DNA from 2 places in the Bradyrhizobium sp. AZCC 1610 genome. Region 2 is predicted to be linked to the other one. Evidence: predicted binding sites of a transcription regulator. Region 2 holds the regulator's gene; the other holds the start of a gene.
What was found. Region 2 encodes PhoB, which activates phosphate uptake and scavenging genes when phosphate is short. Its sites were predicted from a motif close to TGTCATNNANCTGTCAT; they were not measured.

Region 1: V1279_RS12420 (DUF47 domain-containing protein) is a predicted target of PhoB. The motif match lies at 3,008-3,024, and genes of this name have one in related genera.

The regions. Positions count from the first base shown of each region.
Region 1 covers NZ_JAZHRR010000001.1:2,602,352-2,608,051, forward strand. The annotation lists gene V1279_RS12405 (ABC transporter substrate-binding protein) at 1-994, shown strand, start outside; gene V1279_RS12410 (branched-chain amino acid ABC transporter permease) at 1,082-1,945, shown strand; gene V1279_RS12415 (branched-chain amino acid ABC transporter permease) at 1,947-2,915, shown strand; gene V1279_RS12420 (DUF47 domain-containing protein) at 3,067-3,711, shown strand; gene V1279_RS12425 (inorganic phosphate transporter) at 3,727-4,731, shown strand; gene sugE (quaternary ammonium compound efflux SMR transporter SugE) at 4,732-5,049, opposite strand; gene V1279_RS12435 (peptide chain release factor 3) at 5,206-5,700, shown strand, end outside.
Region 2 covers NZ_JAZHRR010000001.1:128,194-133,893, reverse strand. The annotation lists gene V1279_RS00645 (aspartate aminotransferase family protein) at 1-1,106, opposite strand, end outside; gene V1279_RS00640 (GcrA family cell cycle regulator) at 1,612-2,124, shown strand; gene phoB (phosphate regulon transcriptional regulator PhoB) at 2,410-3,114, opposite strand; gene phoU (phosphate signaling complex protein PhoU) at 3,225-3,941, opposite strand; gene pstB (phosphate ABC transporter ATP-binding protein PstB) at 3,966-4,787, opposite strand; gene pstA (phosphate ABC transporter permease PstA) at 4,784-5,629, opposite strand; gene pstC (phosphate ABC transporter permease subunit PstC) at 5,634-5,700, opposite strand, start outside.

The sequences.
Region 1 (5,700 bases), 2.5 Mb from region 2:
TCAGAACAAGCCGGACATCGGCACCACCGTCGCGCGTCAATGGATCGACGTCGAGAAGGTCGATATCTTCGTGGACGTGCTGAACTCCGGCGTTGCGCTGGCGGTCAACAATCTGGTGAAGGAAAAGAACGCGATCATGATCAACACCGGCGCGGCGACGTCGGATCTCACCAATACCCAGTGTTCGCCGAACACAATTCACTGGGTTTACGATACCTATATGCTTGCCAACAGCACCGGCCAGGCGCTGGTGAAGGCCGGCGGCGACACCTGGTACTTCCTGACCGCGGACTACGCGTTCGGCCACGCGCTGGAACGCGACACCTCCGCAGTCGTGGTTAAATCGGGCGGCAAGGTTATCGGCACCGTCAGGCATCCCCTGAATTCGTCGGACTTCTCCTCGTTCCTGCTGCAGGCGCAGGCGTCCAAGGCCAAGATCATCGGCATGGCGAATGCCGGCGGCGATACCACCAACACGATCAAGCAGGCGTCGGAATTTGGAATCGTCGCAGGCGGTCAGAAACTCGCTGGCCTGCTGCTGTTCATCAATGACGTCCACTCCCTCGGCCTCAAGGTGGCGCAGGGGCTGAACTTCACGGAAACTTTCTACTGGGATCTGAACGACGGCACCCGCGCGTTTTCCAAACGCTTCTCCGAGCGCATGAAGAACAAGGCGATGCCGTCGATGGTGCAGGCCGGCGTGTATTCGGGTCTGATCCACTATTTCAAGACGATCGATGCGATGGGCGGCAATCCGCATGATGGCGTCAAGGTGGTGGCGAAAATGAAGGAAACGCCGACCGACGACCCGCTGTTCGGCAAGGGCACGATTCGCCCTGACGGCCGCAAACTTCATCCGGCCTACCTGTTTGAGGTCAAGAAGCCTTCAGAGTCCAAGGGGCCGTGGGACTATTACAAGCTGGTTGGAACGACCCCGGCAGACCAGGCCTTCCGGCCGCTTTCGGAAAGCGCCTGTCCGCTGGTAAAGAAGTAACAACGATGGCCCGCCGGCTCCGTGCCGGCGGGCATCCTCTCGCGTCACAACGCGATTTGCGTCACAACGAGATTGAGTGCGAAACCGATGCAAGCTCTTTACGCCCAGCTTTTGGTGGGATTGATCAACGGATCGTTCTACGCGCTGCTCAGTCTGGGGCTCGCCGTGATCTTCGGCATGCTCAACATCATCAATTTCGCCCATGGCGCGCTCTACATGATGGGCGCGTTCTGCGCGTATTTTCTGTTGAACATCGCCGGCATCGGCTATTGGCCGGCGCTGATCATCGCGCCCATCGTTGTCGGCATCTTCGGCATGATCCTGGAACGGACCATGCTGCAATGGCTCGCCGGCCTCGACCATCTCTATGGGCTGCTGCTGACATTCGGATTGGCGCTGATTATCCAGGGCGTCTTTCAGAATTATTTCGGTTCGTCGGGTCTGCCCTACGCGATTCCCAGTGAACTGCAGGGCGGCATGAATCTCGGTTTCATGTTCCTGCCGATCTACCGCGGCTGGGTGGTGGTGTTCTCGCTCATCGTTTGCTTCGCCACCTGGTACCTGATCGAAAAGACGCGGCTTGGCGCCAATCTGCGCGCCGCCACCGAGAACCCGACGCTGGTGCGCGCGTTCGGCATCAACGTGCCGCGGATGATCACGCTGACCTATGGGCTTGGCGTCGGCCTGGCCGCACTGGCCGGCGTGCTGTCGGCGCCGATCAATCAGGTACGGCCGCTGATGGGCGCCGACCTGATCATCGTGGTTTTCGCGGTGGTGGTGATCGGCGGAATGGGATCGATCATGGGTTCGATCATCACGGGATTCGCGCTCGGCGTGATCGAAGGACTGACAAAGTATTTTTATCCCGAGGCTTCCAACACCGTGGTGTTCGTCCTGATGGTGCTGGTGTTGCTGTTGAAGCCAACGGGACTGACCGGACGGGCGGCCTGACATGAGCGCATTGACTGACGATTCACTGCCGGTAACTCCGCAGGCCATGCGCGACGAGATGATCGTGTTCGCCGCGATGGCGGTATTGCTGGGCATGGTGCCCCTGACGGGCATCTACCCGTTCTTCGTAATGCAGGCGCTGTGCTTCGCGTTGCTCGCCTGCGCGTTCAATCTCCTGATCGGCTATGGCGGCCTGCTGTCGTTCGGCCACGCGATGTTCCTGGGAACGGCGGGCTACTGCACGGCGCATGCGCTCAAGGTCTGGGGTGTGACGCCGGAACTCGGAATTCTGGTCGGCGTCGCCGGAGCTGCCGCGCTCTCCGTCGTCACCGGCTTCATCTCCATTCGCCGGCAGGGCATCTACTTTTCGATGATCACGCTGGCGCTCTCGCAGCTCCTGTATTTCATTTATCTGCAGGTGCCGTTCACCCATGGCGAAGACGGCATCCAGGGCATTCCGCAAGGCTATCTGTTCGGAATATTCGATCTCTCCAAGCCGACGGTCCTTTATTACGTCGTGCTGGCCGGCTTCCTCGGCGGCTTCCTGTTGATCTACCGCACCATCAACTCGCCGTTCGGTGAGGTGCTGAAAGCGATCCGGGAGAACGAACCGCGCGCGATCTCGCTGGGCTACAAGACCGACCAGTACAAGCTTCTCGCCTTCATCCTCTCCGGGACCATCGCGGGCTTTGCCGGCTCGCTGAAGGTGTTCGTGGCCCAGAACGCCTCGCTCACCGACGTGCACTGGACGATGTCGGGCGAAATCGTGCTGATGACGCTGGTCGGCGGCCTCGGAACGGTGTTCGGCCCGGTGGTCGGCGCCTTCGTCATCATCGCCATGCAGCAATATCTGGCCGGTTTCGGCCAGTGGGTGACGGTGATCCAGGGCGTCATCTTCGTCGCCTGCGTGCTGACCTTCCGTCGCGGCGTGATCGGCGAGATCGCGCATTATTTCCGGAGATCGCTGTAGCTACCGGTTTTGGCGCCTTTTTCAGCCCCACAAAGCGGTGGATGACCCGGCTCCCGGGGGGCCCGCCGTCGCGCCTTGCCTTCGAATGTTCTATGACAGTTTTGTGACAGCTCGCCCGAGCGGTCATTTCTGAACGACGGAAAATACCCCCATGTTGCGCTGGTTTCGTGCCTTTCTGCCCAAGGAGGAGCGGTTTTTTGACCTGTTTGACCGGCATGCCCAGACGGTGGTGCAGGGTGCGCTGGCGCTACAGGACATGCTGCGCGGCGGCGACGAGACGCCGGTGTTTTGCCAGCGCGTCAACCAGTTCGAAAATGACGCCGACGGCATCACCCGCGAGGTGCTGACTGCGGTCCGCCGCACCTTCATCACCCCGTTCGACCGCGGCGACATCAAGAACCTGATCACGTCGATGGACGACGCCATCGATCAGATGCAGCAGACAGCGAAAGCGGTGGTGCTGTTTGAAGTCCGCATTTTCGAGCCGCCGATGCGCGAGATCGGGACCCTGCTGGTCGAGTGCGCCAATCTGGTCGGTCGCGCGCTGCCGCTGATGCAATCGATCGGAAACAACGTCGCGATGCTGACCGCCATTACCGAGGAGATCGGAAAGCTGGAGGGCCGCATCGACGATCTCCACGACATCGGATTGAAGGAACTGTTTCTCAAGCATCGAAGCGGCAACTCGATGGATTTCATCGTGGGCGCCGAGATCTACAAGCATCTCGAGAAAGTGTCCGATCGCTTCGACGACGTCGCCAATGAGATCAATTCCATCGTGATCGAACAGGTATAGGGCAGGGCCAATCAAGTGGACGCCTCGCTCGGTCTTCCGATTCTGGTCTTCTTGATCGCGGTCGCGCTGCTGTTCGACTTCCTCAACGGGTTGCACGACGCTGCCAATTCGATCGCAACGATCGTGTCGACCCGCGTGCTGCGCCCGCAATATGCGGTGATGTGGGCCGCCTTCTTCAATTTCATCGCCTTTTTGGTGTTCGGGCTCCACGTCGCCAATACGATCGGCACCGGCATCATCGAACCGAGCGTCGTGGACGCCACGGTGATCTTCGCTGCGCTGGTCGGCGCCATTGTCTGGAACCTGATCACCTGGGCGCTCGGAATTCCTTCGTCCAGTTCACACGCGCTGATCGGCGGGCTGCTCGGTGGCGGCATGGCCAAGGCCGGGATTTCAGCGGCGGTCTGGACCGGCTTGTCCAAGACGCTTCTTGCCATCGTGCTGTCGCCGCTGGTCGGGTTCCTGCTGGCGCTGATGCTGGTCGCGATCGTGTCCTGGCTCTCGGTACGGTCGACGCCGTTTGCGGTCGACCGCGCCTTCCGCATCCTGCAATTCGTCTCGGCGTCGCTCTATTCGCTCGGCCATGGCGGCAACGACGCGCAGAAGACCATGGGCATCATCGCAGTGCTGCTGTACTCGCAGGGCCACATCGGCAGTGACTTCAATATTCCGTTCTGGGTGGTAATCTCCTGCCAGGCGGCCATGGGGCTCGGCACACTCATGGGCGGCTGGCGGATCGTTCGCACCATGGGGCTGCGGATCACGAAGCTGACGCCGATGCAGGGCTTTTGCGCGGAAACCGGCGGTGCTGCGACCCTCTTCATGGCGACCTATCTCGGGGTTCCCGTGTCCACGACCCACACCATCACCGGCTCCATCGTCGGAGTAGGCGCCGCGCGGCGGGTCTCGGCGGTGCGCTGGAACGTGGCGAGTTCGATCGTTTATGCTTGGGTCATCACCATTCCGGCTTCCGGAATCGTGGCGGCGCTAACCTATTGGGCGGTGGTGCTGCTGCGCTGATCAGGTCGTGACCAGCTTCAGGCCGATAATGCCGGCCACGATCAGTCCGATGCTGGCGAGGCGGGCCGCGGTGGCAGGTTCACCGAACAATGCGATGCCAAGAAGCGCCGTTCCAACAGCGCCGATGCCGGTCCATACCGCATAGGCCGTTCCGATCGGCAGTGATTTCAGTGCCAGTCCGAGCAGAATGATGCTCCCGGCCATCGCTGCGAGCGTTAGCACCGACGGTACCAGCCGGGTAAAGCCTTCAGTGTATTTGAGGCCGATAGCCCAACCGATTTCCAGGAGACCCGCGGCGACGAGCACAAGCCAAGCCATGACAACCCTCCGAACCATGCAGGGTCGTCCCCGCGAAAAATGCTGTGAAATCGGAAGGTCGTCCTTCCAGACCGGATATGGGACTGGCTAGCGGGTTCCACAATCACCAAATGAGGCTTGATTAGCCCGGTTTTCCCTGCCAAACGCTCGAGCCTCATGTCCGACATTGCCGTTACTTCCGAATCGCCGTCCCGCTCGCCGCTTGCAGATGAAGTGGCGCGGCGGCGCACGTTTGCGATCATCTCCCATCCGGACGCCGGCAAGACCACGCTGACCGAAAAGCTGCTGCTGTTCGGCGGCGCCATCAATCTGGCGGGACAGGTCAAGGCCAAGGGCGAGCGGCGCAATACCCGTTCCGACTGGATGAAGATCGAGCGCGAGCGCGGCATCTCGGTCGTGACGTCGGTGATGACGTTCGAATTCGAGGGGCTCGTCTTCAACCTGCTGGACACGCCGGGCCACGAGGACTTTTCCGAAGATACCTACCGGACCCTGACCGCGGTCGATTCCGCCGTGATGGTGATCGACGCGGCCAAGGGCATCGAGGCGCGGACGCGAAAGCTGTTCGAGGTGTGCCGGCTGCGCGACATTCCGATCATCACCTTCATCAACAAGATGGATCGCGAGAGCCGCGACACGTTCGAACTGCTG
Region 2 (5,700 bases):
GCGAGGAACCGTACCACATTGTCGCCGGCGCCGACGGTGAGCAATTTCTCGTCGCGCAACGCGTTGACGAGATCGCCCGGCGGCACCACGGCCTTGACGCCGACCAACAGTCCCTCGCCGCGCACTTCCGAGAGCACGGCGGGATAACGATCGACCACGGAGGCCAGTTTCTGTTTCAGCAGCAGCGACATCTTCTGCACGTGGTCGAAGAAGCCGGGCTTCAGCATCACGTCGAGCACGGCGTTGGCGGAAGCGATCGCCAGCGGATTGCCGCCGAAGGTCGAGCCGTGCGAGCCCGGCGACATGCCGGAGGCGGCTTCGGCGGTGGCCAGCACCGCGCCGATCGGAAAACCGCCGCCGAGTGCCTTGGCCAGCGACATCACATCCGGCGTCACGCCGACGCGCTTGTAGGCGAAGAGATCGCCGGTGCGGCCCATGCCGGTCTGCACCTCGTCGAACGCCAGCAGCAGGCCGTGCTCGTCACAGAGCTGGCGCAGCGCCTTGAAGAAGGCCTGCGGCGCGGAGCGCACGCCGCCCTCGCCCTGCACCGGCTCGATCAGGATGCCCGCGGTGTGCGGTCCGATCGCCTTTTTCACCGCCTCGAGATCGCCATGCGGCACCTGGTCGAAGCCGTCCATCGGCGGCCCAAAACCCTCGAGATATTTGGCGGAGCCGGTCGCGGCGAGCGTGCCCAGGGTGCGGCCGTGGAACGCGCCCTCGAAGGTGACGAGCCGATAGCGTTCGGGATGCCCCTTGGAGAACTGATAGCGGCGCACGACCTTGATCACGCCTTCCATCGCCTCGGCGCCGGAATTGCAGAAGAACACCAGGTCGGCAAAGCTCTGCTCGCAGAGCCGCGCGGCAAGCTTCTCGCCATCCGGGCTCTTGAACAGGTTCGACATGTGCCAGAGCTTCGTCGCCTGCTCCTGCAGCGCCGCAACCAGATGCGGATGGCAGTGGCCCAGCGCATTCACCGCAACCCCCGAGGTGAAGTCGAGATAGCGCTCGCCATTGGTGGCGGTCAGCCAACAGCCCTCGCCGCGCTCGAAGCCGAGATCGACCCTGGCAAAGACAGGGAGCAGATGCGACGTGGCGCTATTGGTCATGGCAATCACTGAAGGTTTGAGACCTGCTTTCAAGACCGACCGCGGAGCACACGCGTGCATAGGCGCGAACGCGGCAACGGCCGGTCTTGCGAAAACGAAACGTGCCGCCTCTTAAGGGCGGCACGTGAGAGGTATTCTATGTGGGCGGGGAGCGCTGTCAACACGCCACGAAGCCGCCTTTCCGGCACTGCAAGATAAGGAAATCCGTAAGATTGCGGTGTGGTGGAAAACACGCAGTGCAATGCCTAGATGTCGGAACATGTGGACGCCCAGGCCCGGACTCTTGCGCCAGAGTCACGCCATATTGTAGCCTCTGGGCTGTCGGGTACGACATCTCGTGCGGCAGTTCTGATCCCTAGAGTCCATTTGTGCAAGCGTAGACGTTCCGGCGCGGTTTTCGCGCCCGGCGAGGGCTAAGGGATTCTGACCGCAGGGATTTTTGAGACGAATGACGTCGCCAGTGCTGCCCCTGATTTGGCCGGCGCGATGCGAAGGGAAGAATGCGATGACGGTATTGACCTGGTCCGACGATCGCGTCGAGCAGCTGAAGAAGCTCTGGGAAGCCGGATTATCGGCCAGCCAAATTGCCGCGGAACTCGGAAATGTGACGCGAAACGCCGTGATCGGCAAAGTGCACCGGCTGGGCCTGTCCGGCCGCGCCAAGAGCCCCTCCTCGGCCGCCCCGCGGCAGCGCAAGGCGCGCCCCGCCGCCCAGCAAATGATGCGGGTGTCGCGCCCGGTTTCGCGCGGCAACACCGCGCTCGCCCACGCCTTCGATATGGAGCTGGAGCCCGATCCGGTCGCCTTCGACAATGTGGTGCCGATGAGCCAGCGGCTGTCGCTGCTCGAACTGAACGAGGCGACCTGTCACTGGCCGGTCGGCGATCCCTCGAGCCCGGAATTCTTCTTCTGCGGCGGCAAGGCGCTCGCTGGCCTGCCCTATTGCGCGCACCACTCGCGCATCGCCTATCAGCCCGCCGCCGACCGGCGGCGGCAGCAGCCGAAGCCGACGCGGTAAAGGGACGGTTATCGTAGCCCGGATGGAGCGCAGCGAAATCCGGGACGGTCTTGCGATTGGCTGACATTCCCCGGGCTGCGCTTCGCTGCACCCGGGCTACGAACTAAATCGTTCGTCGTCCCTGCGAACGCAGGGACCCATAACCACAGGTGCTTGTGGTTTGGCTGAGCTGGAGCCCCAGCGTTTTTCAACAATCGAGATTGGTGGTTATGGGTCCCCGCGCCCCGTGCGCAATTGCGCACTAGGCGGGGACGACCATCGAGAGCCCGGACGACGATGGAGCCTTTACGGCTCCACCTTCGCGAACCGATCATCCAGCGCATATCCCGCGCCGCGCACGGTGCGGATCGGGTCCTGCTCGCGGCCCGGATTGAGCAGTTTGCGCAGGCGGCCGATGTGGACGTCAACGGTGCGCTCGTCGATATAGATGTCGCGGCCCCAGACGCTGTCGAGCAATTGCTCGCGGCTGAAGACGCGGCCGGGATGCTCCAGGAAAAATTCCAGCAAGCGATATTCGGTCGGGCCGAGATCGATCTGGCGGCCCGAACGCGCGACGCGGCGTTTCTCGCGATCGAGTTCGATGTCGCCATAGGTCAGCACGGTGGCGAGCCGCTCGGGGCTCGCCCGCCGCAGCAGGCCCTTCACCCGCGCCAGCAGTTCCGGCACCGAGAACGGCTTGACGATGTAATCGTCGGCGCCGGTCGCAAGCCCGCGCACCCGCTCGCTCTCCTCACCGCGCGCCGTGAGCATGATGATAGGCAATTGCTTGGTCTCCGGCCGCGCCCGCAGGCGGCGGCAGAGCTCGATGCCTGACAGCCCCGGCAGCATCCAGTCGAGCACGACGAGATCGGGCACGCGCTCCTTCAGCCGCGTGTCGGCATCGTCGCCGCGGGCGACGGTTTCGACATCATAACCTTCGGCGTCGAGGTTGTAGCGCAACAGCGTGGTCAGCGCTTCCTCGTCCTCGACCACCATAATGCGCGCGCTCATCTTTCTTCAGCCTCTTCTGTTTGACGCGTTTTCTGCGCAGATAAGTCTACGCAATCTGCGTAAACTTGATTGCTATGCGAACCGGTCCCCACTTCGCTTGAAACGCTTTGTCAAGTATTGGGTACGGCCGTGGCAAACGTTGTCATGTCGCCCTTCGGGCGCTGGTCGAGCATCTGCTGTCCCTCGATCATGTAGAACACGGTCTCGGCGATATTGGTGGCGTGGTCGCCGATCCGCTCGATGTTCTTGGCGCAGAACATCAGGTGGATACAGAACGATATGTTGCGCGGATCTTCCATCATATAGGTCAGGAGTTCGCGGAACAGCGAGGTGCAGATGGCGTCGACTTCCTCGTCGCCCTTCCAGACCGCCATCGCCGCCGGCAGATCGTGCGCCGCGTAGGCGTCCAGCACCGACTTGACCTGCGTCAGCACCAGATCGGTCATATGCTCGAGGCCGCGCATCAGCTTTAAGGGCTGGAAGTCGTTTTCGAGCGCCGCGACGCGCTTGCCCATGTTCTTGGCGAGGTCGCCGATCCGCTCCAGATCGGTGGCGACCCGCATGGCGCCGACGATTTCGCGCAGATCGATCGCCATCGGCTGGCGCCGCGCAATGGTCAGCACCGCGCGTTCCTCGATCAGATGCTGCAGACGGTCGATCTCGACATCGTTGGCGACGACGCGCTTGCCGAGCGGGATGTCGCGGCGGACCAGCGCATCGACGGATTCAGTGATCATGCGCTCAGACAGGCCGCCCATCTCGGCGACGAGCCGGGTCAATTCCTGAAGATCGCTGTCGAACGCCTTGGCGGTGTGTTCAGAAGCCATGTGTTATCTCCTCCGGATCTTGCTCTAGCCGAACCGGCCGGTGATGTAGTCCTGGGTACGCCGATCGCTCGGCGAGGTGAATATCTTGTTGGTGTCGTCGAATTCGATCAGCTCGCCGAGATACATGAAGGCGGTCTTGTCGGAGACGCGCGCCGCCTGCTGCATGTTATGGGTGACGATGGCGATGGTGTAGTCTTCCGCCAGCTCCTGGATCAGCTCCTCGATCTTGGCGGTCGAGATCGGATCCAGCGCCGAGCACGGCTCGTCGAACAGGATCACTTCGGGCCGCACCGCGACCGTGCGGGCGATGCAGAGCCGCTGCTGCTGGCCGCCGGACAGCGACAGGCCGGAGGCGTTCAGCTTGTCCTTGACCTCGTTCCACAGCGCGCCGCCACGCAGCGCCTTCTCGACCCGGCCGTCCATCTCCGACTTCGATATCTTTTCATAGAGGCGGATGCCGAAGGCGATGTTTTCGTAGATCGTCATCGGAAACGGCGTCGGCTTCTGGAACACCATGCCGACGCGGGCCCGCAGCAGATTGAGGTCGAGCTTGGGGTCGAGGATGTTGGTCTGATCGAGCATCAGCTGGCCGGTCGCCTTCTGGCCGGGATAGAGGTCGTACATCCGGTTGAAGATCCGCAGCAGCGTGGACTTGCCGCAGCCGGACGGGCCGATGAAGGCGGTGACGCGGTGGGTGCCGAGCGTCAGGTTGATGTTCTTCAGCGCATGATTCTCGCCATAGTAAAAGTTCAGGCCGCGGGCGGTCACCTTGGGCGCGGCCTCGGGCAGCACCACCTGCGGAACGGGCCCGCTCGCGTTACTCACGGATACGGAGAGATCGGTCATTTGGATGTCCTCTCGGCGCCAAGAATGCGCGCGCCAATATTCAGGGCAAGTACGGTGAGCGTGATCAAGAGCGCCCCGCTCCAGGCGAGCTGCTTCCAGTAGACATAGGGGCTCTGGACGAAGTTGTTGATGGTGACGGGCAGGTTCGCCATCGTCTTGGTCATGTCGAGGCTGAAGAACTGGTTGGAGAGCGCGGTGAACAGCAGCGGCGCGGTTTCACCGGCGACGCGGGCGGTGGCCAAGAGCACGCCGGTGATCAGGCCGGCGCGGGCGGCGCGATAGGCGATCCGCCGGATCACCAGCGAGCGCGGCAGGCCGAGCGCGGACGCCGCCTCACGCAGCGGGTTGGGCACCAGCCCCAGCATGTCCTCAGTGGTGCGAACCACCACCGGGATCACGATCACGGCCAGCGCCAGACAGCCGGCGAGGGCCGAGAAGCCGCCCATCGGCACCACGACGGCGCCGTAGATGAACAGGCCGATGATGATCGAGGGCGCGCTCAGCAGAATGTCGTTGATGAAGCGGATCACCGAGGTGAGCTTGTCGTGCTTGCCGTATTCGGCCAGGTACGTTCCGGCAAACAGGCCGAGCGGCGCGCCGATGCCGACCCCGATCACGGTCATCATGATCGAGCCGATGATGGCGTTGCGCAGCCCGCCGTCGGTCGATCCCGGCGGCGGCGTATCCTGGGTAAAGACTGCGAAATTGATGCCGGCGAGGCCGTTGTAGAACAGCGTGAACAGGATCAAGGCGAGCCAGGTCACGCCGAACAGCGCAGCTCCCAGGCACAGGAACTTGATGATGACGTTGTTGCGGCGGCGGGATACGTAAATCGGGTTCATGATCCTAGTTCCCCGCCTTCTTTTCCAGCCGCATCAACATCAGCCGCGCGGCCGCGAGCACGAAGAACGTC